DNA from 3 places in the Pseudomonas sp. Pse1 genome. Region 2 is predicted to be linked to each of the others. Evidence: predicted binding sites of a transcription regulator. Region 2 holds the regulator's gene; each other region holds the start of a gene.
The links. Region 2 encodes sigma-54, which starts transcription at its own class of promoters, with help from an activator protein. Its sites were predicted from a motif close to ANTGGCATNNANNTTGCTNT; they were not measured.

Region 1 (9,945 bases), on a different contig from region 2:
CTGGCCGACCACCGTGGCGAGTGGCTTGAATTACTACCTGGTATGGCCAAAGACTCGTCCGGGCGGAGAGCGCCTGCGTCGACTCAGTGATTTTCTGCAGGCCGAGGTAGCCGCGATGGAGCTGCCGAACGTCGAGCGTCTCGATCACTGATTCGCTGGTCGGTATTGCAGCGCTTCGGCCAGGTGCTCGCGGCTGATGGTGTCGGCTTGCTCAAGGTCCGCCAGAGTCCGCGACACCTTGAGCAGCCGGTGCGCAGCCCTCAGCGACAAGGTCAACCGCTCGCAGGCGTTTTCCAGCCAGCTTTCGTCAGTTGTGGATAACTTGCAGTGGCTTTTCAGGCCCGGCAGATCGAGAAAGGCATTGGCGCAGCCTTGGCGCTGCTGTTGGATTTCACGGGCCTGGGCGACCCGCTCGGCGGCGCTCGCGCTGCTGTCACCGGGCGCTACGGCAGGGTTTAGCGCGGTCGCCTCGCGGGCGACGGTCAGGTGCAAATCGATGCGGTCGAGCAAAGGGCCGGAGAGTTTGTTGCGGTAGCGCTGGACCATATCGGGCGTGCAGGAACAGCGGCCGCTGGGCTCGCCGAGATAACCGCAGGGACAGGGATTCATCGCTGCGACCAATTGGAAGCGTGCCGGAAATCGTACGCGGTCGCGGGCTCGAGAAATCACAATGTACCCGGATTCCATGGGCTCGCGCAGGACCTCCAGAACCTTGCGATCGAACTCCGGAAGCTCGTCCAGAAACAGTACACCGTGATGGGCCAAGGTAATTTCCCCGGGCTGGGGCTTAGAGCTGCCGCCCACCAGCGCCGGTCCGGAAGCCGAGTGGTGCGGTTGTCGAAAAGGCCGCTGCGGCCAATGGCTCAAGGGCATGCAGCTGGCAACTGACTGGATTGCCGCGACCTCCAGTGCCTCGCCTTCGGTCAGGGGTGGCAGCAGCCCCGGCAGACGACTGGCCAGCAAGGTCTTCCCGGTGCCTGGCGGTCCACAGAACAACAGGTTATGTGCACCTGCCGCCGCAACCAGCAGGGCCCGCTTGGCGCCGGCCTGGCCTTGTACTTCGCTGAGGTCGGGATAGGGTTTGCTGGCATGCAGCAAGCCATCGGAGGCATAAGGTTCGATGGGCGTGTGCCCGTTGAAATGCGCCACCGCCTCGAGCAGGTGATGCACCGCGATCACCTTCAGTCCGGAAGCCAGGCATGCTTCCTCGGCATTGGCCCAGGGCACCACCAGGCTGCGTCCGGCCTGACGCGCCGCGAGTGCCGCCGGGAGCACACCGCGAACCGCCCGGACCTCGCCGGACAACGCCAGCTCACCCAGGCACTCGACGTCATCCAGGGTCAGGGTCGGGACTTGCACACTGGCAGAGAGGATCCCCAGGGCAATCGCCAGATCGAACCGGCCGCCGTCCTTGGGCAGGTCGGCGGGTGCGAGATTCAGGGTGATGCGCCGTGCGGGAAATTGCAGTCCGGAATTGATGATCGCACTGCGCACCCGGTCCTTGCTTTCCTTCACCGCCGCTTCGGGCAAGCCGACCATCGTCAGCGACGGCAAGCCATTGGCCAGATGCACTTCAACAGTAACGGCAGGCGCCTCGACACCGACCTGGGCGCGGCTGTGGACGATGGATAGGGACATGATCATTCCTTGAACGAGAGAGCCGCTTCCTGCGGTTGTTCAAGGGTAGATGGGCAATGGTGTTTTAGCGCCCGGTGGCGGGCGCGAAACCTTCGCAGAATATTGCAGGTAGAGGTATTACTCGGCGTTCGGATTGAGTCTGGCTTCGAGCTCCGCCACTTTCGCTTCAAGACTCTCCAGCCGCGCCCGGGTGCGCGCCAGCACGACCATCTGGCTGTCGAACTCTTCCCGGCTTACCAGGTCCAGCTTGCTGAAGCCGCTTTGCAGCAGGGCTTTGAACTGGCTTTCGATTTCGCTTTTCGGCAACGGCGTATCGCCGCTGAACAGGCGGGAGGCATGGCCGCTGAGGGCGTCGAGCAGGTCTTTGGGTGCAAGCATGGGAGAGAGGTCCTTAAAACGGATGGCGGGCAGTGTAACACGCAGCTTCGTGGCTCATTGATGCGGCTGCCTGCGCACGCTTTTCGCGCATTCTGCCGTCCGTCGGCGCACCGTTATTGTGCGTAACGCCAGTCCGAATCCTGCGTATTCGCGGGCTTTGACGGTTAAGAGATTGAAATCACGCGCTTTTCAGGACATGGCAAGCTTTCTGCTAAGACCACTGTGACCCCTGCACTGATGCAGTCGCTGTGACGAACGCAGTGCGGCAGGCGAAACGGGGAGTTTCGCCGGCAGCGGTTAACTGGTGTCAGTCGGGCGGGTACGGCCGACGATGCGTTACAAAGCCAGGCACTGCGCTTAGACTTGAGTCGGGTTTGTTTTCCTGGGGCAAGTCCACCTATTCGGGAGAGAGTTTTCATGAAGCTAGTCACTGCCATCATCAAGCCGTTCAAATTGGATGACGTACGCGAGTCGTTGTCAGAGATCGGCGTGCAGGGCATTACCGTCACTGAGGTCAAAGGCTTCGGTCGGCAGAAGGGTCACACCGAGCTGTATCGCGGCGCGGAATACGTGGTCGATTTCCTGCCCAAGGTGAAGATCGATGTCGCCATTGACGACAAGGATCTTGATCGGGTTATCGAGGCGATAACCAAGGCGGCCAACACCGGCAAGATTGGTGACGGCAAGATCTTCGTGGTCAATCTGGAACAGGCGATTCGCATCCGTACCGGCGAAACCGATACCGACGCAATCTAAGCCGCCACAAACCCAACGCCCCAGGAGAAAACAATATGACTCTGCGTAAATTCGCAGGGCTAGGAGCCCTGTTGTCCATCGTAATGCCCAGCCTGGCCATGGCGGCAGACGAAGTGGCGGCCCCAGTCCTCAACTCCGGCGACACTGCATGGATGTTGACCTCGACAGCCCTCGTGCTGTTCATGACCATTCCCGGCCTGGCTTTGTTCTACGCCGGTATGGTGCGCTCGAAAAACGTTCTTTCCGTGATGATGCAGTGCTTCGCCATTACCGGGTTGATCAGTGTTCTGTGGGTCATTTATGGCTACAGTATCGCGTTCGATACCACGGGTATGGAGCAGGGCGTCGTCAACTTCAACTCGTTCTTTGGCGGCATGGGCAAGGCGTTTCTCGCCGGTGTCACACCAGCGAGTCTGACTGGCCCGGCGGCGCTGTTCCCCGAGGCGGTATTCATCACCTTCCAGATGACCTTCGCGATCATCACTCCGGCGCTGATCGTCGGTGCTTTCGCCGAGCGCATGAAATTCTCCGCGATGCTGGTCTTCATGGGTATCTGGTTCACCCTGGTCTACGCACCTATTGCGCACATGGTCTGGTCCGGCAACGGCGGCCTGATGTGGGACTGGGGCGTGCTGGACTTCGCTGGCGGCACTGTAGTGCACATCAACGCCGGTATCGCTGGCCTGGTTTGCTGCCTGGTGCTGGGCAAGCGTAAAGGCTTCCCGACCACGCCGATGGCTCCGCATAACCTGGGTTACACCCTGATGGGCGCGGCGATGTTGTGGGTCGGCTGGTTTGGTTTCAACGCCGGTTCCGCCGCTGCGGCCAACGGCACTGCGGGCATGGCGATGCTGGTCACCCAGATCGCAACCGCTGCTGCAGCCCTGGGCTGGATGCTGGCCGAGTGGTTGACCCATGGTAAGCCAAGCGCACTGGGTATTGCCTCGGGCGTGGTAGCCGGCCTGGTAGCGATCACTCCAGCGGCAGGCACCGTGGGCCCAATGGGCGCTCTGGTGATCGGTCTGTCGGCGGGCGTGGTGTGCTTCTTCTGCGCCACCACCCTGAAACGCAAAATGGGTTACGACGATTCCCTCGACGCCTTCGGCGTGCACGGTATCGGCGGCATCCTCGGCGCGATCCTGACCGGTGTCTTCGCAGCACCGGCCCTGGGCGGTTTCGGCACTGTGACTGACATCGCCGCACAAGTCTGGATTCAGTGCAAAGGCGTAGGTTTCACGGTGATCTACACCGGTATCGTTACCTACATCATCCTCAAGGTGCTGGATGCCGTCATGGGTCTGCGTGTCACCGAGGAGGAAGAGGCAGTCGGCCTGGACCTGGCTCAACACAACGAGCGCGGCTACAACTTGTAAGCTGGCGCCAGAAAAAACTTGCCCGGCTTGCCGGGCATTTTTTTGTCCGGAATATTTCACTGCAGAGCTGGCTGAAAGGATTTTTCCTGGACCTTTACCGGGGTTTCTACTGCAGGTTTTTGTAGGGGCGATGGCTTACAGCAACGAAGGAATATTAGGGTCTTTGTTTTTTTCCAGAGCGCGCTAGAATGCGCCCCGAACGTGCGGAGAACTGTATGTGGCAACAGACTCTGATAACCCTGCGGGCCAGGCCTCGGGGCTTTCATCTGGTAACGGACGAGTTACTCGCCGGCTTGCCTGAACTCAAGGCATTCCGGGTCGGTCTGGTGCATTTGTGGCTGCAGCATACCTCGGCGTCGTTGACCATCAACGAGAACGCCGATCTGGCGGTCCGTCGCGACTTCGAACGGTTCTTCAATCGGCTGATCCCACAAGGCGCAGCCGGCTATGAACATAACGACGAAGGCCTGGACGACCTCCCGGCGCACTTCAAGGCCAGTTTGCTAGGCTGTCAGTTGAGTTTGCCCATCACGGCGGGCCGATTGGCGTTAGGCAGCTGGCAAGGTGTTTATCTGGGCAAGCACCGCGATCATGGCGGTGCTCGCAAAGTCCTCGTCACCCTGCACGGTGAAGGGGCATAACCACTGGTTACCGGTGGATGTTGAATTTTTTCTGGCAGTCGTCGACAGGCGACCAGGCTGGGCTATAACTAATCTGCTTTTCGCAAGTCATGAGGTAGAACATGAGCGACGATGATCTGGAAAACGACGACCTCGAAGTAGGCGACGAAGACGAGACCGAAGAAGGCCTTGAAGCGGCAGCCGAAGACGTTGCCGACGACGATGGCGGTGATGACACGCCGGCCCCGACCGCCAAGGGCAAGGCCAAGGCCGCGGTGTCGGTAGACGAGCTGCCGAGTGTCGAAGCCAAGAACAAAGAGCGTGATGCTCTGGCCCGCGCGATGGAAGAGTTCCTGGCCAAAGGTGGCAAGGTTCAGGAAGTCGAGGCCAACGTGGTGGCGGATCCGCCAAAGAAGCCTGATAACAAGTACGGCAGCCGTCCTATCTAAGGACTGCTCCTTGCTTGCTGAAAAAGCCCGCCGTCGCTGCGGGCTTTTTCATTCTGGAGGCCGCTAAATACGTGGATCTAAGATAAGTTAGGCCTCTAGCCCCACACTCACCCCCACAGTTATTGCCCGCGTGAAGCTACTTTTTGACCTAAGTTGTCCATTTCATATGGTGGGCCCACATGGTCTTCAACCGTGGATTAATGGATTATGAGTTGCCTAGAAACGCTACAAGCCCTGTGAAATCGTTGTGGTTCAGCGCAGGTGCAGTTAGCTGAAAGTATTGCTTTAGATGGGTAAAAGCTGGGCGCTGTACCGTTTTGTACCGCAGAGCGGTCGATTTTAGCTGTCCGATACGATTCAGTTACACCTGTGCTTGGAATACCCAGCCTAAATAGGCTTCCTCCTATGCTTTGAGCACAGGTGGAAGTCTATGAGCTGTTATTGTTAATGAGCTAGCGGCTCGTTTGCATGGAAGTGCAAAACGAGTGCTGCCTTATTGTTCAGACATCATTTCTCCAGGATGACCAGTGTCTTCGGCGGTCCAGGACGGCACGGTCACAGTAGCCAAGTCACCACCTACCGTTAAATCCGCGACTAAATAATCAAGCCATGCAGGCTCTAGGCCCAAAGGGAATGACAATGAAGTTGGCTGCTGGTGACGGTCGTTTTGCCATGCAATGAGACGCTCACGAACGGAGTAATCGTCAGAGAAGGATTTCGTGAAATCCTCAAGCTCCTCTCTTTCTAGGAGCGGACTATTTCTCTGTTCAAGCAGTTTTTCGAGAGTAGAGTAAAAACCCTTCGGACTTTGCTTGGTTCGATGGCTCACATGCTTCATGAGCTCATTAAGTCGATCGCGAAAACGTGAATTTACTTTCCCGCTCAACAAGCGTGTTAATTCGAGGCGGTTTTTTTCTCGATCCAGTACTTCCACAACGGGTAGGTAAGCCACCATCGACATTGGTTCGGCCAACAATTGTGGGCGCGGTTTTCCGCTGACGACGTGAATAGGGTCTAGATCCACAACAACTAATGCTTGGTCTGCTGTCGAAAGCGCGTCGGATGCACGCCCCAAATAGATACCTTTATGCCACCCGTGGTAGGGGGTTAAAGCACTTACTTGTCCCGCATGTCTTGTCGCTTGCGACACTGCATCGATGCCAATGAAGCAACTCCCGCCTACAAATGCCCTATCCAAAACCGCATTGCAGAATACTGTTGCTGTCCCAGACGCTAGAACGCTCGCTTGACCAGCATGCCAGTAGTCATTGGTCCGAGACGTAGCGGCCGGAACCAGGAGCACGGAGCGCCGAGGGCGCTCAATTTGGGCCACATCGAGTAGTTCTCCTAGAGCCTTGAAGTCCTCCAGAACAATTTCGCTTGCCTTGTCGGCTTGCTTATTGGGAAAGCGTTCTAGGAGTGCCGCAATTTCGTACTGTAGTGGCCGAATGTTGGCGGGGCTGGTCATCAAAAAAAGCTCCGAACAAATGAGCTCCATGCAGTACTGCATTACTGGTGATTTTTCATCAAGGGCAGTCAAAAGTGCCTTTAGGTCCACCAACGTTTTGTCACCGAAGGATGCCCAGCCCACAGTTTCAAGGACTTCCTGCAACAGTCGCTCTTTAGAAAAGAGCGGCTTTAGCGGGTCCCACTGTGGTTGGAAGAATTCCTTAGCCGCTACGGCTCGATATTTTTTACCCCTGACAAACTCGAAAGTTTTGGCTTCGTCCACTCCTAGTTGTCGTGCCAAGGCTTCTGGTGGGTGCCACAGCAGAGTGAGCGGCTCCATCAGGTGTTTATCCGAGTTGTTCGGTTCAAATCTCCTATAAGTGCCGGCCAAGACCCAAAGATTCTTATGGTTGGCTAACGCCTTGTCTCTTAACCATTCCACCGTATCGGGTCTGACTGATACTTCTGGGAGAACGAGGAGGTCAACGCCTAGGTCGGTACAAGCCTCCAGAGCTTTTTTTAGTAGGGCCCTTCGTCGGTGTTCTGGCCAACTCTCAACACTTCGCTGTTCCTTCCATTTGGACTCCTGGCCTTGCTTGGAGGCCTCACTCAACTCCTTGAAATCACCGACACAGAGTTCTTCGAGCTCATCTTTGACCCAGCGGGGCAAGTCGAGCCCGGCTAAGCCCGCTTCTGCGAGAGGATGGGAGTAAGTATCAACGATCTTCCATTGAAAGAGCGCCACCCGCATTTGCGCGGGTGACTTAGCCTTACCACGCTTTTTCCAGGAGTTTCTCTGTGATTCCCTGAACTCGCGATCAAAATTTTGTAAGTCAGCGTCGCCGGCCTCGCGATCCCTAGAATTATTTTGGCCAGAATCCTTTTCAACTGAATCGACCTCGCTAGTTGGCTCAGATTGGCCAGTAGCAGGATCTGTCTGCGTTTCAGAAACAGGAGGGGCGGAAGTTATGCTGTCAGCCGCTGTTACATCGAGTCGCTCATCGGTCTCGCCAGCCGGGGCAGCCATTCCATAACAATCGGCCAGCTTACGATCTAGGGTATGAACGGATAGCAGCTCGTTATCTGTCTTTCTTCGCACTTCGGTCCATATGCTCATATTGCGAGCACCACTACGAACTCGCGCCACCCGATCCGCTGCGCCTATGCCGGTATATTGTGGCTTGCTGAGTGACCACTCCTCACTGAGGGCATCCGTGAACTCATCAGTGTGGGGGTTGCGACGATATTGAGGAGCCGTTGCACTCACAACTTGGATTCCCAATAGCTGATCCAACCCCTTAACAGCAGCAGGTAAGGCTTGAAGTAGCTCCCTCCAACTGTCCGCCGGTAGCGAGGGTAGGCCGTCATACGGCCATACAGCTTGCTCTCCTACAGTGGAAGGATCGCTCTGCCAGGCCAAGATTACTGAATAGATCTTTCGCAAAGGCATTAAGTCAAAGGCCTGCGGGCAGGTACCTTCTAGCGTGCCTAGTAGTGCCAGCATCCAATGCCACGGACTGGCGATTGATAGGGCTGCCCAATCTCCGTCGTTCAACCATTTGCGTATCGCGGTGTAGTCGGGTTGAGGATCTTGGTGAACCGCATCAGGAGGATTCCAATCCGCCGGAATCGGTAGCCTATCCGGCATGCGTCGTGCGCCTCTCTCTCGCGATAGTCCCCAAAGGGAGGCGACACATCCTCTTAGTCCTACAGCCGTCGCGGCCAAAGCCAGCGAGGCTCGCAAGGCTTGCGCCGCTCCCGTTGCGTGTTCGGCGGGAGCTGCCTCTTTGCAATCAATGGCAGAGGCGAGAGCTAGCATCAGAGCGAGGTCTGGACGCAGACCGGGCTCCTGTTTGCATAGGTGGAGATCTTGCAAGGCCCATAATGGTAGGCGATTCAGTACGCGTAATGGTAGCTCGTGCAGCTGGCGGCGGAGCCCCACTCCGAACTGCTGGAGCCTTAATGCCATGGCACGAGTTTCGGCTTCCATTTCGAATAATTGTTTGATCTGTTGGTCGGGAGATGCCTTCGAGTCAAATGCTAGAAGTAAGTCCAGGGCGCGCTTTATTGTGTTCGGTATACCATCTGGATCTGTGGACCAAATCTGGGCTTCTGACAGGTAGACTCCCTGTAGCTTCCGCAGCTGCTGCCGCAAAACGTAATGTTCAACAGAGGTCCTCGTTTCGCCCAGGGTCTCATCACGCACTCCAGCTTCGCCCGCCATATCTTCGGCTAGCCCAAGGGCGTCTGCTACCGCCCATCCAACACGCCAGAAGTCTGCTCCTGTATGTGGGACATTGACCACGCGCAGACGGCCGTCTGAGTCACCATGCCACGCGCTGACACCAAGCTCATCATGTGGGACAAGATCTGCTAGCAAATGCAGTATTTTTCGCTCGTCTTGCTCAGTGCTTACAAATAGATGCTGCACCACCGGCACAGCAACATTTCCATTAAGGTCCTCACTTTGTCGTTGCAGTGCTAGGAGAGACCTAAACAGATTAGCGGCGAGATGGGTTCTGCGGGCACGGCCAACTTGACTGGCGTCGAATGTTTTCCACGGAACGGTTTCGCTAGTAGTGCTGCGAGTGAGCAGTTCATTTAGTTTCGTATGTTCTAGTTCCTGAGCTTGCGGCATTGAAACAGGTGTTCCTTCCTCTGCAAGCTCCACGCAAAAAAGGATCGCCTGCTTCGTTGGGGCACCCTTTGAGAATCGATGTAACCAATATTCTTCGGGGCGTCCTGAGTAGCCCCAAAATGCTTCCTGATCGCTGAGCGGCAGGCTGGGCAAAATGCTGATAGCGTCTATTTCGCCGTTTATTTTCAGAAGGTGTCCAAAATGCCGGATAACATCATTCAGCCTGATGCTCTGAACGTTGCGAATAACCATGTCCAAGGCGAGATCTCGAGCCTCGTCCATATCTGCTGAGGCATTTTGGCCTTGGACCGGCAATAGTAGACCGCAGATTTGCTGGGCAACTAAAACCCCGCGCCCTACAGGTTCTCTCCCTGCTAAAGGGTTAATTGGATGGGCATTCGCGTGGGGCTCGCGAAGCTGCTCCGCAGCAAAACAAAGCCATTCGATTTGAGTCAGCTGACGAGTCCCTTGAGGAGGTGACGCGGGCGGCATTTCGTGCGGTCGAGCTAGCCTTCGAGCCTTCATCGTCACCAGACGCGAGCGGTGACGCACGTGAATGTGATTTACCAAGTGAGGTGGCAATTTATCAAAGAAGTTCGTTGTACCTACGACACTTGCCAAAGTGCTTAGAGTTGCGCGATTTT
Region 2 (9,945 bases):
ACGCCAACGAAGTGCTGGCAACCCTGGCCAGTCGTTTGCTGGGCGAGACGGTCAACCCGAACGATCACGTCAACTGCGGGCAAAGCAGCAACGACATCATCCCGACCACCATTCACGTCAGCGCCGCGCTGGCGCTGCATGAGCAATTGCTGCCGGCGCTCAAGCACCTGATCCAGGTCATCGAGCACAAGGCCGAGCAGGTTCACCCTTTCGTCAAGACCGGGAGAACACACTTGATGGACGCCATGCCGGTGCGCATGAGCCAGGTGTTGAACGGCTGGGCGCAGCAGCTAAAGGCCAATCTCGGGCATCTGGAGAATTTGTTGCCGGCCCTGCAATCCCTGGCGCAAGGCGGCACGGCGGTTGGTACCGGGATCAATGCGCATCCTCAGTTCGCGGCACGTTTCAGCCAGCAGTTGAGCGCCTTGACCCATGTTCCGTTTACCCCAGGCCAAGACCTGTTCGCCCTGATCGGCTCCCAGGACACCGCCGTTGCGCTTTCCGGCCAGCTCAAGGCCATTGCGGTGTCGCTGATGAAAATCGCCAACGACCTGCGCTGGATGAACTCGGGGCCATTGGCCGGCCTGGGTGAAATCGAGCTGGAAGGTTTGCAGCCCGGGTCCTCGATCATGCCGGGCAAGGTCAATCCGGTGATTCCGGAGGCGACAGCGATGGTCGCTGCGCAAGTGATCGGCAATGACAGCGTGATCACTGTGGCGGGCCAGTCGGGCAACTTCGAGCTCAACGTGATGCTGCCTATCATCGCTCACAATCTGTTGAGCAGCATCGAGTTGCTGGCCAATTCCAGCCGGCTACTGGCGGACAAGGCCATCGCCAGCTTCAAGGTCAACGAGGCCAAACTGAAGGAAGCACTGTCGCGCAATCCGATTCTGGTGACTGCGCTCAACCCGATCATTGGTTACCAGAAGGCCGCCGAAATCGCCAAGACCGCTTACAAGCAGGGGCGGGCGGTAATTGATGTGGCCCTCGAACACACTGATTTGTCCCGCAGCCAACTGGAAGAGCTGCTAAATCCGGAAAAACTCACTGCCGGCGGCGTGTAATCCCCTCAGCGCATTGGAGGCTCACCATGGAGCATTGGAAACGCACGATCGAAAGGGCCAACCGCTGCTTTATGCTGGGCGAGCTGGTCGATGCCCGCGAGGCTTACTTGCAGGCCCTGGCGCTGGCTCAGGTGCTATTCGAGCGCTGGTCGGACGCCGACGAGGCGGTGGCCGCCTGCGTGATTTCCCATCACAACCTCGCCGACCTGCATTTGCGCCTGAACCAACCCGAGGAGAGCGCCGAGTACCTGTGCGCCATCCACCAACTGTTGCTGCAGACCATGCAGGACCCGCGCCTGGCTCCGGCCCTGCGCGAGGCGGCCTTGCATCAGAGCAGCAAGACTTACGTCGAACTGCTGAATTTCATCAGCGAACACGGCGAATACCCACGTACCCATCGCTTGCTGCACATCGGTACCGCGGCACAGCCGCATGATGCGCGCACCCAATACGGAGTTCATTGAAATGGCTTTTACCCTGCCTGCATTGCCTTACGCCTACGATGCCCTGGAGCCGCATATCGATGCGCAAACCATGGAAATCCACTACACCAAGCACCACCAGACCTACATCAACAACCTCAATGCCGCGGTCGAAGGCACCGAGTATGCCGAATGGCCAGTGGAGCGCTTGGTGGCCAATGTCCAGCAGTTACCGGAAAAACTGCGCGCGGCGGTAATCAATCAGGGCGGCGGACATGCCAACCATTCGTTGTTCTGGGCCGTCATGGTGCCCAATGGTGGCGGTGCGCCGAGCGGCGACCTGGGCCGGGCCATCGATGAGCAACTGGGCGGCTTCGACAGTTTCAAGGAGGCGTTTACCAAGGCCGCACTGACGCGCTTCGGCAGCGGCTGGGCCTGGCTCAGCGTGACCCCGCAAAAGAGCCTGGTGGTGGAAAGCAGCGGTAACCAGGACAGTCCGCTGATGAATGGCAACACGCCGATCCTCGGTCTCGATGTCTGGGAGCACGCCTATTACTTGCGCTACCAGAACCGCCGTCCTGAATACATCAACGCGTTCTACAACGTGATCCATTGGCCCGAGGTCGCTCAGCGTTATCAGGCGGCACTGGCTTGAGTCTTCACTGTCATAAAGCAATCAAGGCGTTCTATGGGCACTGAGACACTGGCGATCAACAGCGGGCGAATGTTTCGATATGCACTGGGTTCGCTCCTGCTGTTGGCGGGAACCACCTTGCTGGTAGCGCACGGCCTGGCGTGGTTGAACCTTGAGCCGAGGTTGATGCGTGCGCTGCAGGGCGGGGCCATCTGTGCCTTGGGCACGGCCCTGGGTGCGGTGCCGGTGCTGGTGATTCGACGGATGCCCTTGGCGCTCAGCGATACCTTGTTGGGGTTTGGTGCCGGGGTGATGCTGGCCGCCACTGCCTTTTCGCTGATCGTGCCCGGGATTGCCGCCGCCGAGAGCCTGGGGCTAACGCCGTGGGCGGCCAGCGGGCTGATTTGCTTCGGCATCATGCTCGGGGCGATCGGCTTGTTCCTGGTGGATCGCCAGGTGTCCGGTGCATCGCCTGAGATGTTGGTGGGCACCCCGGAACGACCGGTGATCCCGCCGCGCATTTGGCTGTTTGTGTTCGCCATCATTGCTCACAACATTCCCGAAGGCATGGCAGTGGGCGTTTCGGCAGGCGGCGGCATGCCGGACGCCGACAGCCTGGCCATGGGCATTGCCTTACAGGACGTGCCGGAAGGGCTGGTGATCGCTTTAGTGTTGGCCGGGGCAGGGATGTCGCGGTTCAAGGCGTTTTTGATCGGCGCGGCATCAGGCTTGGTCGAGCCGGTTTTCGCCTTGTTATGTGCCTGGCTGGTGAGCTTGGCCGAGGTGATTCTGCCGTTGGGGCTGGCCCTGGCTGCCGGGGCGATGTTGCTGGTGGTGACTCACGAGGTGATTCCCGAATCGCGCCGCAATGGTCACGAGAAGCTGGCCAGCCTCGGATTGCTGATCGGGTTTTGCCTGATGATGGTGATGGATATTGCGTTGGGCTAATGAGAAGGAAGGCGAGTTTTACTCGCCTTCGTCGAAGTAGTTGTTGATCAGTTCGGCCAGCGCGTCCAGCGCCTCTTGCTCTTGCTCACCTTCAGTGAACAAGTGAATCTTCGTACCTTTGCCGGCCGCGAGCATCATCATCGCCATGATGCTTTTTCCGTCGACCATCGACTCAGGCGTGCGCCCGGCTCGAATCTGGCAGGGGAATCGACCCGCTACACCTACGAATTTCGCTGAAGCACGGGCATGCAGGCCCAATTTGTTGATGATTTCAATTTCCAGAGCAGGCATCGCGGTGTGAATCCTTTAGCTAAGGTCGCGGTGGCGAACCTGGACGTTCTTCAGGGTTTTTTGCAGGATCTGCCCCAGGCGTTCGGTCAGGTACACGGAGCGGTGATGTCCGCCGGTGCAGCCGATCGCAATGGTGACGTAGGCCCGGTTACTGGCAGCAAATCGCGGCAGCCATTTGAGCAGGTAGCTGGAGATGTCTACAAACATTTCCTCGACATCCGGCTGCGCGGCCAGATAGTCGGCAACCGGTTGGTCCAGGCCTGACTGTGCCCGCAGATCCGGAATCCAGTAGGGGTTCGGCAGGCAGCGCACGTCGAACACCAGGTCGGCATCGACCGGCATGCCGCGCTTGAAGCCGAACGACTCCACCAGAAACGCCGTACCGGGCTCCGGCTGATTGAGCAGGCGCAGCTTGATGGTATCGCGCAACTGGTACAGGTTGAGATTGGTGGTGTTGAGCTTGAGGTCGGCGAGGTCGGCAATAGGCCCCAGCAGGGTGGTCTCATCTTCGATGGCTTCGGCCAGCGAGCGATTGGAGCTGCTTAACGGGTGCCGCCGACGTGTCTCGGAGAAGCGCTTGAGCAGGGTTTCTTCGTCGGCGTCGAGGTACAGCACATCACACTGGATGTGGCGGCTACGTACTTCATCCAGCAATTCCGGGAAACGGGTCAAATGACTGGGCAGGTTGCGCGCGTCGATGGAGACCGCGACCAGTGGCTGGCTCAGTTCATTGTGAATCAGTGCGCGTTCGGCCAACTCCGGCAACAGGCCTGCCGGAAGGTTGTCGATGCAGTAATAGCCGTTGTCTTCGAGGACATTGAGGGCCGTACTTTTGCCGGAGCCGGAGCGTCCGCTGACAATAATCAGGCGCATCATCAGTGACCGTTCTGCTCGTCCAGGACAACCTGGTACAAGTCTTGATTGCTGCTGGCGTTGCGCAGGCGATCACGCACTTCCTTACGGTCCAGCATGCTGGCGATCTGACGTAGCAGTTCAAGGTGCGCATCGGTAGCCGCTTGGGGGACCAGCAGGACGAACAGCAAGTCGACCGGAGCGCCATCGATGGCGTCGAAATCAATTGGGGCGTCGAGGTGCATCAGGGCGCTGATAGGGGATGTGCAACCCTTGAGGCGGCAGTGTGGAATGGCGATGCCGTTGCCAAAACCAGTCGAGCCGAGTTTTTCACGGGCAATCAACGCCTCGAAGACATCTTGCATCTCCAGATCCGGGACTTCCCGGGCGATCAGGTTGGCAATTTGTTCGAGGGCTTTCTTTTTACTGCCGCCCGGCACGTTCACGAGGGAACGGCCGGGGGTCAGGATGCTTTCAAGTCGGATCATGGGATGGGGGTGTTAACGACCGGTTGCGCCCTGGAGGAGGCTCTGGGTCTTTTCCTTATGCTTTTTGAGTTGACGGTCCAGCTTGTCGGTCAGCAGGTCAATGGCGGCATACATGTCGTCATGCTCGGCATTGGCAACCACTTCTCCGCCGGGGATATGCAGCGTGGCTTCGATTTTCTGCTTCAGCTTCTCGACATTCATCGTGACCTGCACGTTGGTGATCTTGTCGAAGTGCCTTTCCAGTCGGTCGAGTTTTTCGCCGATGTAGGTGCGCAGAGGTTCGGTAACTTCCAGTTGGTGTCCACTGATGTTGACTTGCATACAGCTTCTCCTTCGTTGCCAGTGCATAAGGCGGCAGGCTGTGATGCCTGCCACTGGGTGTATCCGGAACAATTCCGAACACACCCTGGAACGCGGTGGCGTGGCCCGTTACATCAAACGCTTGCGTTCGCTCGAAGGCGCGATCCCCAAGGATTCGCGGTACTTGGCGACGGTACGACGGGCCACCTGAATGCCTTGTGCCTCCAGTAAACCAGCGATTTTGCTGTCACTCAACGGCTTTTTCTGATTTTCCGCGGCAACCAGTTTTTTGATGATCGCGCGGATCGCCGTAGACGAGCATTCGCCGCCTTCGGAGGTGCTGACATGACTTGAGAAAAAGTATTTCAGCTCATAAATACCGCGCGGGGTGTGCATGAATTTCTGCGTGGTAACCCGCGAAATGGTCGATTCATGCATACCTACCGCTTCGGCGATGTCGTGCAGGACCAGGGGCTTCATCGCTTCGTCGCCGTATTCGAGGAAGCCGCGCTGGTGCTCGACGATCTGGGTGGCGACTTTCATCAAGGTTTCGTTGCGGCTCTGCAGGCTCTTGATGAACCAGCGGGCCTCCTGCAACTGGTTGCGCATGAAGGTGTTGTCGGCACTGGTGTCGGCACGGCGGACAAACCCGGCGTACTGAGGGTTGACCCGCAGGCGTGGCACAGACTCCTGGTTCAGTTCCACCAGCCAGCGCTCGTTGTCCTTGCGCACGATCACGTCCGGCACCACGTATTCGGCTTCGCTGGACTCGATCTGCGAGCCCGGACGCGGGTTGAGGCTCTGTACCAGCTCAATGACCTGGCGCAGTTCGTCTTCCTTGAGCTTCATGCGGCGCATCAGTTGGCTGTAGTCGCGGCTGCCCAGCAGGTCGATATAGTCGGTGACCAGGCGCTTGGCTTCGGCGATCCACGGGGTCTTGGCGGGCAACTGACGCAATTGCAGAAGCAAGCACTCGCCCAGGTTGCGGGCGCCGATACCGGCCGGCTCGAATTGCTGAATGCGGTGCAGGACGGCTTCGATTTCGTCCAGTTCGATGTCCAGTTCCGGATCGAAGGCTTCGAGGATCTCCTCGAGGGTTTCGTCCAGGTACCCCTGGTTGTTGATGCAGTCGATCAGGGTCACGCCGATCAGGCGATCGGTGTCGGACATCGGGGCCAGGTTCAGTTGCCAGAGCAGATGGCTTTGCAGGCTCTCACCGGCCGAAGTGCGGGTGGTGAAATCCCACTCGTCGTCATCGTTGCTCGGCAGGCTGCTGGCACTGGTCTGGTAGACGTCTTCCCAGGCGGTGTCGACCGGGAGTTCGTTGGGAATGCGCTCGTTCCACTCACCTTCCTCAAGGTTATCCACCGTGGGGGCGGTTTCCTGGTAGGAAGGTTCCTGGACGTCGGTGTTGGGTTTCTGCTCGATATTGTCGGCCATCGGGTCGGCGTTATCGAAGTCGTCGCCTTCTTCCTGGCGTTCAAGCATTGGATTGGATTCCAAGGCCTCCTGGATTTCCTGTTGCAGGTCCAGGGTCGACAATTGGAGCAGACGGATGGCCTGTTGCAGCTGCGGTGTCATCGTCAGCTGCTGGCCCATTCTCAAGACTAGCGATGGTTTCATGGCTGGGGCTTAACACCTTATTCGCCGGCGCACGTGCGCCATCCACTACAGGGCGCCGGAGCGCCTAACTTAAGCAAATTATATGCCCGAAACTGAAGTGTTTGCCTAGAGCGTCATGACAATAAAAAGATAGATAGTTTTATTGACATTACGCCCCGGCGGCGTCCAGACGCCTCGTCGCTTACAGGCGGAACTCGTGGCCCAGGTAAACCTCCTTGACCAGTTCATTGGCCAGGATGGTCTCGGCATCACCTTCGGCAATCAGCTGGCCGTCGTTGACGATATAGGCAGTTTCGCAGATATCCAGGGTCTCGCGTACGTTGTGGTCGGTGATCAGTACACCGATACCCTTGGCCTTGAGGTGATGGATGATTTGCTTGATGTCGCCCACCGAAATCGGGTCGACGCCTGCGAAAGGTTCGTCGAGCAGGATGAATTTCGGTGCGGTGGCCAATGCGCGGGCAATCTCGACGCGACGGCGCTCGCCACCGGACAGGCTCATGCCGAGGTTGTCGCGAATGTGGTTGATGTGGAACTCCTGCAGCAGGCTTTCCAGCTCCTTGCGACGGCCTGCCTTGTCGAGTTCCTTGCGGGTTTCGAGGATGGCCATGATGTTGTCGGCAACCGACAGTTTACGGAAGATCGACGCTTCTTGCGGAAGATAGCCGATGCCTGCTCGTGCACGGCCGTGCATCGGCTGATGGCTGACATCGAGGTCGTCGATCAGCACGCGGCCCTGGTCGGCGCGCACCAGGCCGACGATCATGTAGAAGCAGGTGGTCTTGCCGGCGCCGTTGGGGCCGAGCAAGCCGACGATCTGGCCGCTGTCGATGGACAGGCTGACGTCACGCACGACCTGGCGGCTCTTGTAGCTCTTGGCCAGGTGCTGGGCTTTCAGAGTTGCCATTTACGGGGCCTTTTGCTCGTCGGTTTTCTTTTTCGGCTGGATGACCATGTCGATCCGTGGGCGTGCTTCAGTCACCTTGCTGCCGGTGGCGCGGCCGGCACTGGCGAGCTTTTTCTCGGTGTCATAGACAATTTTCTCGCCCTGGGTGACGTTGCCGTCCTTGTCGATGACCTTGGCGCGGTCGATCAATACGACACGGTTTTGCTGGGCGTGGTACTGGATGGTCACGCCGTAGCCCTGGACCGGTTTGGTATCGCCAGCGGTCTGCATCTGTTCGAAGTAGGCCAGGTTGCCCACTGAAGTGACCACGTCGATGTCACCGTTCGGGGCGCGGGTCATGGTCACGGTATTACCGGTCACCTTCATCGAGCCTTGAGTGATGATCACGTCGCCTTTGTAGGTGGCGATGCCATTGCGGTCATCCAGCTGCGCATCGTCAGCCTGAATGCGGATAGGTTGCTGGCTATCGGATGGCAGGGCCCAGGCGCTCACGCTTCCCAGTGCTGCGCCCAGACTGAGCAAAATAGGGAGGGTTTTAACGAGCGTCATACTGTCCTCTTACGTTCGATAGCAGGTGTATCCTGCTTTCTTTCAAATACGCTTTCATGCCGGTACCCGTCGATACGCCGCCAGCGCCGTCGATTTTAACGGGTTGCTGGGTCTGCGCATATTGCTGCTCCGGGAATACGGTCATGCGGGTGGTGGTGATGAGCATTGGGCGGTTCTTTTCGTCCGTGCGCGAAATGCGTACCGAGTCGATCAGTTCGACCTCGGTGCCGTCCGAATTGACCTCGCCGCGCTCGCTCTGCACGTGCCACGGAAACTCGGTGCCGCGATACATTTTCAGGTCGGGGTTGGTCAGTTGCGTCACTTCACTGGTCTTGACGTGCTCGAGCTTGTCCGACGTCATGTCGTACTGCAGCTTGCCGTCGGGCAGGAACTGCACGCTGTGGGCGTTGATTGCGTAATAGTCGATCTCGCTTTCATTGACGGCCGCTACCGGCTTGTCGAGAAAACGCTCGGGGCTGATGTTCCAGTATCCAACCGCAGCGAACAGTGCGGCAATGGCACCGAAAAACAGAAAATTGCGAAACTTTTTACTCAGCATAAATGACTCACAGGTACGCGGCTTGGGCGGATTCAAGGTTGCCCTGGGCGCGTAAGATCAATTCACAAAATTCGCGGGCGGCGCCTTCGCCACCTCGGGCCACAGTGATGCCGTGGGCATGTTCGCGGACGAAGCTCGCGGCATTGGCGACCGCCATGCCCAAGCCTGCGCGGCGAATCACCGGCAAGTCCGGCAGGTCGTCACCCAGGTAGGCGACCTGCTCATAGCTTAGGCCCAGTTGCGCGATAAGCTCGTCGAGCACCACAAGTTTGTCTTCGCGGCCTTGGTAGAGGTGCGCTATCCCGAGGTTTTTCGCCCGTCGCTCCACTACCGGCGTTCTTCGACCGCTGATAATGGCTGTTGTTACACCGCTGGCCATCAACATTTTGATGCCCTGACCGTCCAGTGTATTGAAAGTCTTGAATTCGCTGCCGTCTTCGAGGAAGTACAGGCGGCCATCAGTCAGCACGCCGTCGACGTCGAAGACCGCCAGCTTGATCAACTTGCCCCGCTCGAGCAGGTCCTCGTGCATTACATCACTCCCGCACGCAGCAGGTCATGCATGTTCAGGGCGCCGACCGGGCGGTCCTCGTCATCGACCACGACCAGGGCGTTAATCTTGCTGTCTTCCATGATTTTCAGCGCCTGGGCGGCGAGCATTTCGGCGCGAACGGTCTTGCCATGGGGCGTCATGACGCTGTCGATGTCTGCTTGCCGCAAATCCACCGAGCGATCGAGGGCGCGGCGCAAGTCTCCGTCTGTGAAGATGCCGGCCAGTTTGCCGTCGGTCTCCAGAACCACCGTCATCCCCAAGCCCTTGTGGGTCATTTCCAGCAAGGCATTTTTCAGTGAAGTGCCGCGTAGTACCTGCGGCAAGCCGTCGCCGCTATGCATGACGTCTTCGACTTTCAGCAGCAGGCGGCGACCCAGTGCACCGCCTGGATGCGAAAACGCGAAATCCTCGGCGGTAAAACCGCGGGCTTCGAGCAGCGCGACGGCCATAGCGTCGCCCATGACCAGTGCTGCAGTCGTCGATGAGGTTGGGGCGAGGTTCAACGGGCAAGCCTCATGCTCGACACGGACGTTGAGGTTCACGTCGGCGGCACGCGCCAGGGGCGAGTCAGGGTTGCCGGTCATGCTGATCAGCGTGATGCCCATGCGTTTGATCAGCGGCAGCAGGGTAATGATTTCCTGGGTAGAGCCGGAATTGGAGAGCGCCAGCAGGGTATCGTCGCGGGTAATCATGCCCATGTCGCCGTGGCTGGCTTCAGCGGGGTGAACGAAAAACGCCGTGGTGCCGGTACTGGC
Region 3 (9,945 bases), on a different contig from region 2:
GTCAGGGTCTGGCCGGTCAGGGCGGTAAGCAGGGCTTCGCGCTTGGTGAACGGGTGCGCCTGCTCGACTGCCTGGCGCAGCGAGTTCAGGGCTTCGGTCGACTCGGTGAACAGTTCGCTGATGAACTGCCCATGACTGCGCTGGCCGCTGATGGCCAGGAGCATTTCCGCCGCCGGGTTCATGTACTCAAGGCGCAGATCGGCATTGAGCAGGATGGTAGCGGTCGTCAGGTTGTCGAGTAGCAAGCGGTGCAGTGCGTCGCTGATGGTCATTAGGACCTCTTTTGGAGCAGTCGCGCGCGAGAAAAAAGCGCTGTTACAAAGAAAATGCAAAAACCAAACCAAGGCTCCGAAAAGAAGCAGTTAGCCCTCTGAAATGGGCGTTTCAGGTTCATTTACGTGGCGTTTTGCTACCTCCGTAAAGCATTGATGAACCAAAATGGGTTTCAAGGTGTTAGCCAGTGCAACCTATCGCACCAATATAGTGCGCAAAGCTGAACGGCGCTTCCATTGATTGGATGACGTCGACTGCAGGACGTTTCGCGAAAGGGGGGAGAAGCTTACTGATTGGGTCTTGCTCTGGCTGCCAGATGCAGCTGTGAATACCGCAGGCGCGGCAGGTTCGCTGCGTCGGAACTTTCCATAAAAAAAGGCCTTCCGAAGAAGGCCTCTTTCAAGTCACGCCGCGAGTGCTGGCGTTACTGGATTAGCAGCTGTAGTACAGCTCGTATTCCAGTGGGTGCACGAAGGTGCGCACTTTGATTTCTTCTTCGCTTTTCAGGGCGATGTAGGCGTCGATGAAGTCATCGGAGAACACGCCGCCTTTGGTCAGGAACGCACGACCTTTGTCCAGCTCTTCCAGGGCTTCTTTCAGGCTGCCGCAAACTTGTGGGATCTCTTTCGCCTCTTCAGGCGGCAGGTCGTACAGGTTTTTGTCAGCTGCATCGCCAGGGTGGATCTTGTTCTGGATGCCGTCCAGGCCAGCCATCAGCAGTGCGGCGAAGCACAGGTATGGGTTGGCAGCTGGATCCGGGAAGCGTGCTTCGATACGGCGGGCTTTCGGGCTCGACACGTAAGGAATACGGATCGAAGCGGAACGGTTGCGAGCCGAGTAGGCCAGCATTACCGGAGCTTCGAAGCCTGGTACCAGACGCTTGTAGGAGTTGGTCGCCGGGTTGGTGAAGCCGTTCAGCGCCTTACCGTGCTTGATGATACCGCCGATGAAGTACAGGGCGGTGTCGGACAGGCCGGCATAACCTTCGCCTGCAAAGGTGTTCTTGCCATCTTTCCAGATGGACATGTGAACGTGCATGCCCGAACCGTTATCACCGTACAGTGGCTTCGGCATGAAGGTAGCGGTGCGGCCGTAGGCGTCGGCAACGTTGTGCACCACGTACTTCAGGGTTTGGGTCTCGTCGGCTTTCTTCACCAGGGTGTTGAATTTGACGCCGATTTCGTTCTGGCCAGCAGTCGCCACTTCGTGGTGGTGAACTTCAACGGTCAGGCCCATTTCTTCCAGTGCGTTGCACATGGAGGTACGGATTTCGTGGTCGTGGTCGAACGGCGGAACTGGGAAGTAGCCGCCTTTGACGCCTGGACGGTGGCCTTTGTTGCCGCCTTCCACGTCCTGGTCGGACATCCACGAACCTTGTTCGGAGTAGATTTTGAACATCGAGCCGGAGATGTCCGACTTGAACTTGACCTGGTCGAAGATGAAGAACTCTGGCTCTGGACCGGCGAATACGGTGTCACCGATGGCGGTGGCCTTCAGGTACTCTTCGGCGCGCTTGGCGATCGCACGTGGGTCGCGGTCGTAACCTTGCATGCTCGAAGGTTCGATGATGTCGCAGACCAGGATCAGGGTCGGCTCTTCGGTGAACGGGTCCAGGACAGCAGTGTCATCAACCGGCATCAGGATCATGTCGGAGGCTTCGATGCCTTTCCAGCCAGCAATGGAGGAACCGTCGAACATCTTGCCGACTTCGAAGAAGTCGTCTTCCAGCGCATCGCGAGCCGGCATGGTCACGTGGTGCTGAGTGCCTTTGGTGTCCGTGAAGCGCAGATCAATCCATTTAACGTCATGATCTTTGATGAGTTGAACCGACTTCGACATAGTGTCCTCCGGGTGGCTTCGGGCTTGAGTAGTGGATGCCCTAAGTAATGTGGGTGATGCCGGCGCGAATACTCTGCCAAGGCAACCTGCCTCACAAGAGAGCAAATTGCATGCCAGTGCCCCAGCATGGGTTTTTCGCCCCAAAATCACCCTTATAAAGGTGCAAACGGCCTGAATCGGCAAAAACGCGCCCTCTAATGTAGCGCGCAAAGGTGCAAATGAACCGTTTTGGTGCATTGCAAACCTGATGCAGATTAATTGGTTAAACCTTGAGCAATTTCCGCTATAATCCGCGCCCCCCTTTTTCGGCTGGCCCAGCGCGCGCTGTTTTCATGAAACTAATCGTAAAAGTCTTCCCCGAGATCACCATCAAAAGCCGCCCGGTACGGATGCGTTTCATCCGTCAGTTGGCCAAGAACATCCGTGCCGTGCTCCGTGACCTGGACCCGGCCGTGGTGGTGAACGGCGTGTGGGACAACCTCGAACTGGAAACCCACGTTACTGACCCCAAAGCCCTGAAGGACATGACCGAGCGCCTGAGCTGCACGCCGGGCGTCGCACACTTCCTGCAGATCGACGAGTACCCGCTGGGTGACTTCGACGACATCGTCGCCAAGTGCAAGCAGCACTACGGCGATGCCCTGGCCGGGAAGATTTTTTCGGTACGTTGCAAGCGTGCCGGCAAGCACCCGTTCAGCTCGATCGACGTCGAGAAATATGTCGGCAGCCAGTTGCGCCGTCAGTGCGGCGCTGCCGGGATTGACCTGAAAAAGCCGGAAATCGAAGTCCGAATCGAAGTTCGCGACCAACGGTTGTTCGTCATTCACAGCCAGCACAACGGCATCGGCGGCTATCCATTGGGCGCGCTGGAGCAGACCCTGGTGTTGATGTCCGGCGGTTTCGACTCCACTGTCGCGGCCTACCAGATCATGCGCCGCGGCCTGATGGCGCATTTCTGCTTCTTCAACCTGGGTGGTCGTGCCCACGAATTGGGCGTGATGGAAGTCGCGCATTTCATCTGGAAGAAGTACGGCAGCTCGCAACGCGTGTTATTTGTCAGTGTGCCGTTCGAGGAAGTGCTCGGCGAAATTCTCGGCAAAGTCGATAACAGTCATATGGGCGTAGTATTGAAGCGTATGATGTTGCGCGCTTCCGAACGAATCGCCGACCGCCTGCACATTGATGCGCTGGTCACTGGCGAGGCGATCTCCCAAGTGTCGAGCCAGACGCTGCCGAACCTGAACGTGATCGATTGCGTGACCGACAAGCTGGTGCTGCGCCCGCTGATCGCCAGTCACAAGCAGGACATCATCGATACCGCCATCGAGATTGGCACCGCCGATTTCGCCCGGCACATGCCGGAGTACTGCGGGGTCATTTCGGTGAACCCGAAGACCGCTGCCAAACGCCATCGCGTTGAGCACGAAGAGAAAGAATTCGACATGGCGGTCCTTGAGCGAGCGCTCGAGAACGCCAAGCTGGTGCCAATCGATCGGGTGATCGACGAATTGGGCCAGGACTTGCAGATTGAAGAAGTCAGCGAAGCGCTGGCCGGTCAGATCGTCATCGACATCCGTCACCCGGATGCGGCCGAGGATGACCCGCTGGCGCTGGCTGGCGTCGAGGTACAAACGATGCCGTTTTATGCACTGAACGCTCGTTTCAAGGAACTGGACCCTACTCGCCAGTACCTGCTGTATTGCGACAAAGGCGTGATGAGTCGCCTGCATGCCCACCATTTGCTCAGTGAGGGGCATGCCAATGTGCGCGTTTATCGACCGAGCTAAGAGCCCGGGGCTGTTTGCCTGTGGCCTGCGTCACCGGCCCCCCGACTCTGCCGTCAAGCTGTAACGGCATGGCCTGACTCTACTGTAAATCGCTGCCAAGACTTGTCAGCACACCGAATCCTCTGATCGAGATACACAAGTGATCGAAAATCTACGCAACATCGCCATCATTGCTCACGTTGACCACGGTAAAACCACCCTGGTAGACAAACTCCTGCGCCAATCCGGCACCCTGGAGCGCAACGAGCTCAACGACGAGCGCGTGATGGACTCCAACGACCAGGAGAAAGAGCGCGGTATTACCATTCTGGCGAAAAACACCGCCATTAACTGGAACGGCTACCACATCAACATCGTGGACACCCCGGGCCACGCCGACTTCGGCGGCGAAGTAGAGCGCGTAATGTCGATGGTCGACTCCGTTCTGCTGCTGGTTGACGCTCAAGACGGCCCTATGCCGCAAACCCGTTTCGTGACCAAAAAGGCTTTCGAAGCCGGCCTGCGTCCGATCGTCTGCATCAACAAGGTTGACCGTCCAGGCGCACGTCCGGACTGGGTTCTGGACCAGATCTTCGACCTGTTCGACAACCTGGGTGCCACCGAAGAACAGCTGGACTTCAAAGTTGTCTACGCCTCGGCCCTGAACGGTATTGCCGGTCTGGACCACACCGAGATGGCTGAAGACATGACCCCGCTGTACCAGTCGATCGTCGACAACGTACCAGCGCCGTCCGTTGACCGTGACGGTCCGTTCCAGATGCAAATCTCCGCTCTGGACTACAACAGCTTCCTGGGTGTTATCGGTGTTGGCCGTATTGCCCGTGGTACCGTCAAGCCAAACACTCCGGTAGTGGCTATCGGCGCCGACGGCAAGAAGCGCAACGGTCGTATCCTGAAGCTGATGGGTCACCACGGTCTGCACCGCATCGACGTTGAAGAAGCAGCAGCTGGCGACATCGTGTGCATCAGCGGCATGGACTCGCTGTTCATCTCCGACACCCTGTGCCACCCGGACACCGTCGAGGCGATGAAGCCTTTGACCGTTGACGAGCCAACCGTTTCCATGACCTTCCAGGTAAACGACTCGCCTTTCTGCGGTAAAGAAGGCAAGTTCGTGACTTCCCGTAACATCAAGGAACGTCTGGACAAAGAGCTGCTGTACAACGTTGCACTGCGCGTTGAAGAAGGCGACTCGGCTGACAAGTTCAAGGTTTCCGGCCGTGGTGAGCTGCACCTCTCGGTACTGATCGAAACCATGCGTCGCGAAGGCTTCGAAATGGCTGTAGGCCGTCCGGAAGTGATCATCCGTCTGGTAGACGGCGTGAAGCACGAACCGTTCGAAAACGTCACCATCGACCTGCCGGAAGAATCCCAGGGCAAGGTGATGGAAGAGATGGGTCTGCGTAAAGGCGACCTGACCAACATGGTGCCGGATGGCAAAGGCCGTGTGCGTCTGGAATACAACATCCCTGCTCGTGGTCTGATCGGTTTCCGTAACCAGTTCCTGACCCTGACCAACGGTGCTGGCATCCTGACCTCGATCTTCGACCGTTACGACGTGATGAAGTCGGGCGACATGTCCGGCCGTCAGAACGGCGTTCTGGTTTCGGTTGAAACCGGCAAGGCGCTGACCTACTCCCTGGAAACCCTGCAGGCTCGTGGCAAGCTGTTCGTTGAACACGGTCAGGAAATCTACAACGGTCAAATCGTTGGCCTGAACAGCCGTGACAACGACCTGGGCGTCAACCCTACCAAGGGCAAGAAGCTCGACAACATGCGTGCTTCGGGTAAAGACGAAACCATCGCTCTGGTTCCACCTGTTCGCTTCACCCTGGAACAGGCTCTGGAATTCATCCAGGACGATGAGTTGTGTGAAGTGACTCCAAAATCGATTCGCCTGCGTAAGAAAATTCTTGACGAGAGCGAGCGTACCCGCGCTGCCAAGAAGGCCAAGGCTAACTAAGTCACTTAGTTAACCCGCCACAAAAAACGCCCCCGACCGCAAGGTTGGGGGCGTTTTTTTTGGGGTATTTGCGGTATGTCAGGCACACCGCTGGGGCTGCTATCTCTGGGTCAGAACTTGTCCAGGGTCCGCCGGCTATTGCTCTGGCGCTCCACTTCCTTGGGCTTGTAAGCGCAATAACCTGGACGCGGGCCGATTTTCGGGTGGTTGCGGCAGGTGTCGGGGCGCTTTTCATAAATAGTGCACAGACGGGATTTACGATCCAGGTAGTAGCAATCGTTGTTGCTCATGCGCTGGATGGTGAAGATCTCGGTGCGCTGGTTGAAGCGCTCGACTATCCCTTCCTTCTGCAGGCGCTTGGCGATGTTTTTCGGGGGATCGCCCATTTCGAACTCATCAACAATGCCAATGCGGATCAGGTCCTTGATCTTCACTTCGACCGGCAGCGTGCAGCAGCTGGATATGCAGGCGCCACACATGGGGGCGGAGTACTTGGCCCAGGTATCGAGACGGTCGATCTCCGCGGCAGCGATCAGGGTGGGCTTCATCATGGGCAATATCCAGCGTGTATCAGGGCGCGCGATCATACCGGGACTGGTGGATTTTTGAACAACCTTTCGCCAGATTTTTTTTATCCCGGCCGAATGCCCGCAAACCCCGGCACGACCCCTGCATCCATTTACCGTCAACAGCCTCACATTCGCGACTGACTCGCACCCATTGGAAAAACTGCCGAACCCATGCCTCTACCGTCTGTCAGACCGTCTAGGCTCAGACAATTCCATGCTCCCGAGGTCTCATCGATGACTCAAGAACCACTTGTTCGCGAAGCCGAGGTGGCTGCGTTCCGCGAAGCCGTCCTGACCAAACTGACGTACGCCGTCGGCAAAGACCCTGATCACGCCTTCGATCACGACTGGTTCGAGGCCATCGCGTTGGCGGCGCGTGATCACATGGTCGAGCACTGGATGGACCATACGCGGCAAATCTACCGCAAGGGCCAGAAGCGGGTGTATTACCTCTCGCTGGAGTTCCTCATCGGCCGCCTGCTTTACGACAGCCTGAGCAACCTCGGTTTGCTCGACGTCGCCCGCGAGGCACTGACCGAATTGGGTGTCGATCTGGAGCGCATCCGCCTGCTGGAACCCGACGCGGCGTTGGGCAACGGCGGCTTGGGGCGCCTGGCTGCGTGCTTCATGGAAAGCATGTCGACCCTGGGCATCGCCGGTCACGGCTACGGCATTCGCTACGAGCACGGGCTGTTCCGCCAAGCGATTGTCGACGGCTGGCAGCAGGAACAGACCGAGCACTGGCTGGATTTCGGTAACCCCTGGGAGTTCGAGCGGCCAGAGGTGATTTATCCAATCGGCTTTGGTGGCAGCGTCGAGACCCTCACCGATGCCAGCGGCAAGACCAAACAGGTCTGGACGCCTGGAGAGACCGTGCGGGCGGTGGCCTATGACACGCCGGTAGTCGGCTGGCGCGGTGCCAGCGTCAACACGCTGCGCCTGTGGCGGGCGCGGGCGGTCGAAGATTTGCATCTGGAGCGTTTCAACGCCGGTGACCACCTGGGTGCAGTGGCGGAAGTGGCACGTGCGGAAAGCATCTCCAGAGTGCTTTATCCGGCCGACAGCACCGAGGCGGGGCAGGAATTGCGCCTGCGCCAGGAATATTTCTTCGTTGCCGCTTCGCTGCAGGACCTGCTGCGCCGCCATCGCAACATGCATACCTCGGTGCTGACCCTGGGCGATCATGCGGCGATCCAGCTCAACGACACTCACCCCTCGATTGCCGTGGCCGAATTGATGCGGCAACTGGTCGACGTGCACGACGTGGAATGGGACGCGGCCTGGCAGGTCACCGTCGATACGCTGTCCTACACCAACCACACCTTGCTCCCCGAGGCGCTGGAGACCTGGCCGGTAGGATTGATGGAGCGGATGCTGCCGCGGCACATGCAGATCATTTATCTCATCAACGCTCAACACATCGATTCGCTGCGGGCCAAGGGTATTCATGATTTCGACGTGTTGCGCGCGGTGTCGCTGATCGAGGAAGACAACGGCCGTCGCGTGCGCATGGGCAATCTGGCATTCCTTGGCTCCCACAGCGTCAACGGCGTGTCTGGCCTGCATACGCAACTGATGCGCAGCACGGTGTTTTCGGAACTGCACAAGCTGTACCCGGAGCGGATCAACAACAAGACCAACGGCATTACGTTCCGGCGCTGGTTGTACCAGGCCAACCCCGAGCTGACGTCGATGATGGTCGATGCCCTGGGCCCTGAATTGCTGGATAACCCCGAGGAACTGTTGGTCGGCCTGGAAGCGTTCGCCGAGAAGTCGGCGTTTCGCAAGCAGTTCGCCGAGCAACGGCTGCACAGCAAGAAAGCGCTGGCCTACCTGATTCACGAGCGCTTGGGCATCGCGGTCAACCCGGCGGCGCTGTTCGACGTGCAGGTGAAGCGGATTCACGAGTACAAACGCCAGTTGCTCAATTTGCTGCACACCGTCGCCCTGTATCAGGCGATCCGTGCCGAGCCGGAAACCGACTGGGTGCCGCGGGTGAAAATCTTCGCCGGCAAGGCGGCCGCCAGTTATCACCAGGCCAAACTGATCATCAAGTTGACCAACGACATCGCCCGAACGGTCAACAACGACCCGACCGTGCGCGGCCTGCTCAAAGTGGTGTTCCTGCCCAACTACAACGTCAGCCTGGCGGAGAGCATCATCCCTGCGGCGGACCTGTCGGAGCAGATCTCCACTGCCGGATTCGAGGCCTCGGGTACAAGCAACATGAAGTTCGGCCTCAACGGTGCATTGACCATCGGCACCCTGGACGGCGCTAACGTGGAAATGTGCGAACGCATCGGCGCCGAGCACATGTTCATTTTCGGTCTCAGCGCGCAGCAGGTCGAAGCGCGCAAACAGAACCATGAGTTCCATGCCGGCCCTGATATCGCCGCCTCCCATCGCTTGAACGACGTGCTGCAAGCGATTCGCAGCGGGGTGTTTTCGCCGGACGATCCGGCGCGCTACACCGGCCTGATCGATTCGCTGATCGACTACGACCGTTTCCTGGTCTGTGCTGATTTCGATTCCTACTGGGCGGCGCAGATGCGCGTCGAGAGTCTTTGGCATAACGATAACGAATGGTGGCGTTCTGCTGTACTGAACAGCGCGCGAATGGGCTGGTTCTCGTCTGACCGCACCATCCGCGAGTACGCCACGCAAATCTGGAAAGCCTTGGAGTAGCAGTCAGGATAAATCTGTTGCAGGCCCAGCGTTTGTTGGGCCGGATCGATATACTGGGCACCGGTTTTACTGGATTCTTCAGTGCTTAGGGATATCGACCATGCAATGGACGTACATGCTGATTGGCCTGGTGCTGGGCTGGCTGCTGGATGAGTCCCTCAGCGACGCCTTTGTGGGCGCGCTGATTGGACTGGGCATTGGCCAGGTGCTGGCAATCAAACGCTTGAGCGGGCAAGCCGCCGAGCAGCAACGCCAATTGCAACTGGCGCAGGTCGCGCTGGGTACGGTCGAGCAACGCCTGGCGTTTCTGGAGGCCGGCGGCGAGCGCGTGGCGCCCGTTGCCGAGCCGCAGATTGTCGCCTCAACAAGCTCCGAGCCAGCCGCGCCAGAGCTGGTCTGGGAACTACCCCCTGAACTCGAGCCGCAACCGACGCCGGTCGACCACTGGATCGCTCGCGAGCCCGAGCAGCCAGCCGCCCCGCGTGGCTCGAACCTGATCGAACGCGGCATCAACGCAGCACGCAATTGGCTGCTGGGCGGCAACACCGTGCTGCGAGTCGGCGTGGTGCTGCTGTTTTTCGGCCTGGCGTTTCTGCTGCGCTATGCCACCGAAGGCATGGTGGTGCCGTTGGAAGTGCGCTACGCCGGGGTCGCCCTGGCCGCTTTGGCGCTGATGGGCCTGGGCTGGTGGCTGCGTCAGCGCAACCCTGACTACGCGCTGATTCTGCAAGGTGCCGGGATCGGCGTGCTGTACCTCACCGTATTCGCCGCCATGCGCTTGCACCCCTTGCTCGATCCGACGGTGGCTCTCGGTCTGTTGGTGGCGGTC

Region 1: the regulator sigma-54 is predicted to act here: its motif matches at 2,212-2,231, upstream of glnK (P-II family nitrogen regulator).
Region 3: the regulator sigma-54 is predicted to act here: its motif matches at 2,211-2,230, upstream of glnA (type I glutamate--ammonia ligase).

The regions. Positions count from the first base shown of each region.
Region 1 covers NZ_JALJRO010000002.1:171,007-180,951, reverse strand. Annotated here, with positions in the region: gene NR126_RS03530 (LysR substrate-binding domain-containing protein) at 1-151, shown strand, start outside; gene NR126_RS03525 (YifB family Mg chelatase-like AAA ATPase) at 145-1,638, opposite strand; gene NR126_RS03520 (accessory factor UbiK family protein) at 1,756-2,016, opposite strand; gene glnK (P-II family nitrogen regulator) at 2,434-2,772, shown strand; gene NR126_RS03510 (ammonium transporter) at 2,808-4,145, shown strand; gene NR126_RS03505 (secondary thiamine-phosphate synthase enzyme YjbQ) at 4,361-4,786, shown strand; gene sutA (transcriptional regulator SutA) at 4,888-5,214, shown strand; gene NR126_RS03495 (CHC2 zinc finger domain-containing protein) at 5,708-9,945, opposite strand, start outside.
Region 2 covers NZ_JALJRO010000004.1:39,252-49,196, forward strand. Annotated here, with positions in the region: gene NR126_RS07580 (aspartate ammonia-lyase) at 1-1,064, shown strand, start outside; gene NR126_RS07585 (hypothetical protein) at 1,091-1,528, shown strand; gene NR126_RS07590 (superoxide dismutase) at 1,530-2,141, shown strand; gene NR126_RS07595 (ZIP family metal transporter) at 2,175-3,068, shown strand; gene NR126_RS07600 (HPr family phosphocarrier protein) at 3,087-3,359, opposite strand; gene rapZ (RNase adapter RapZ) at 3,375-4,232, opposite strand; gene ptsN (PTS IIA-like nitrogen regulatory protein PtsN) at 4,235-4,699, opposite strand; gene hpf (ribosome hibernation-promoting factor, HPF/YfiA family) at 4,712-5,020, opposite strand; gene NR126_RS07620 (RNA polymerase factor sigma-54) at 5,129-6,622, opposite strand; gene lptB (LPS export ABC transporter ATP-binding protein) at 6,804-7,529, opposite strand; gene lptA (lipopolysaccharide transport periplasmic protein LptA) at 7,530-8,078, opposite strand; gene lptC (LPS export ABC transporter periplasmic protein LptC) at 8,065-8,637, opposite strand; gene NR126_RS07640 (HAD family hydrolase) at 8,645-9,169, opposite strand; gene NR126_RS07645 (KpsF/GutQ family sugar-phosphate isomerase) at 9,169-9,945, opposite strand, start outside.
Region 3 covers NZ_JALJRO010000017.1:70,434-80,378, forward strand. Annotated here, with positions in the region: gene glnL (nitrogen regulation protein NR(II)) at 1-272, opposite strand, end outside; gene glnA (type I glutamate--ammonia ligase) at 706-2,112, opposite strand; gene thiI (tRNA uracil 4-sulfurtransferase ThiI) at 2,445-3,899, shown strand; gene typA (translational GTPase TypA) at 4,039-5,862, shown strand; gene NR126_RS21880 (YkgJ family cysteine cluster protein) at 5,973-6,413, opposite strand; gene NR126_RS21885 (glycogen/starch/alpha-glucan phosphorylase) at 6,666-9,116, shown strand; gene NR126_RS21890 (DUF2339 domain-containing protein) at 9,217-9,945, shown strand, end outside.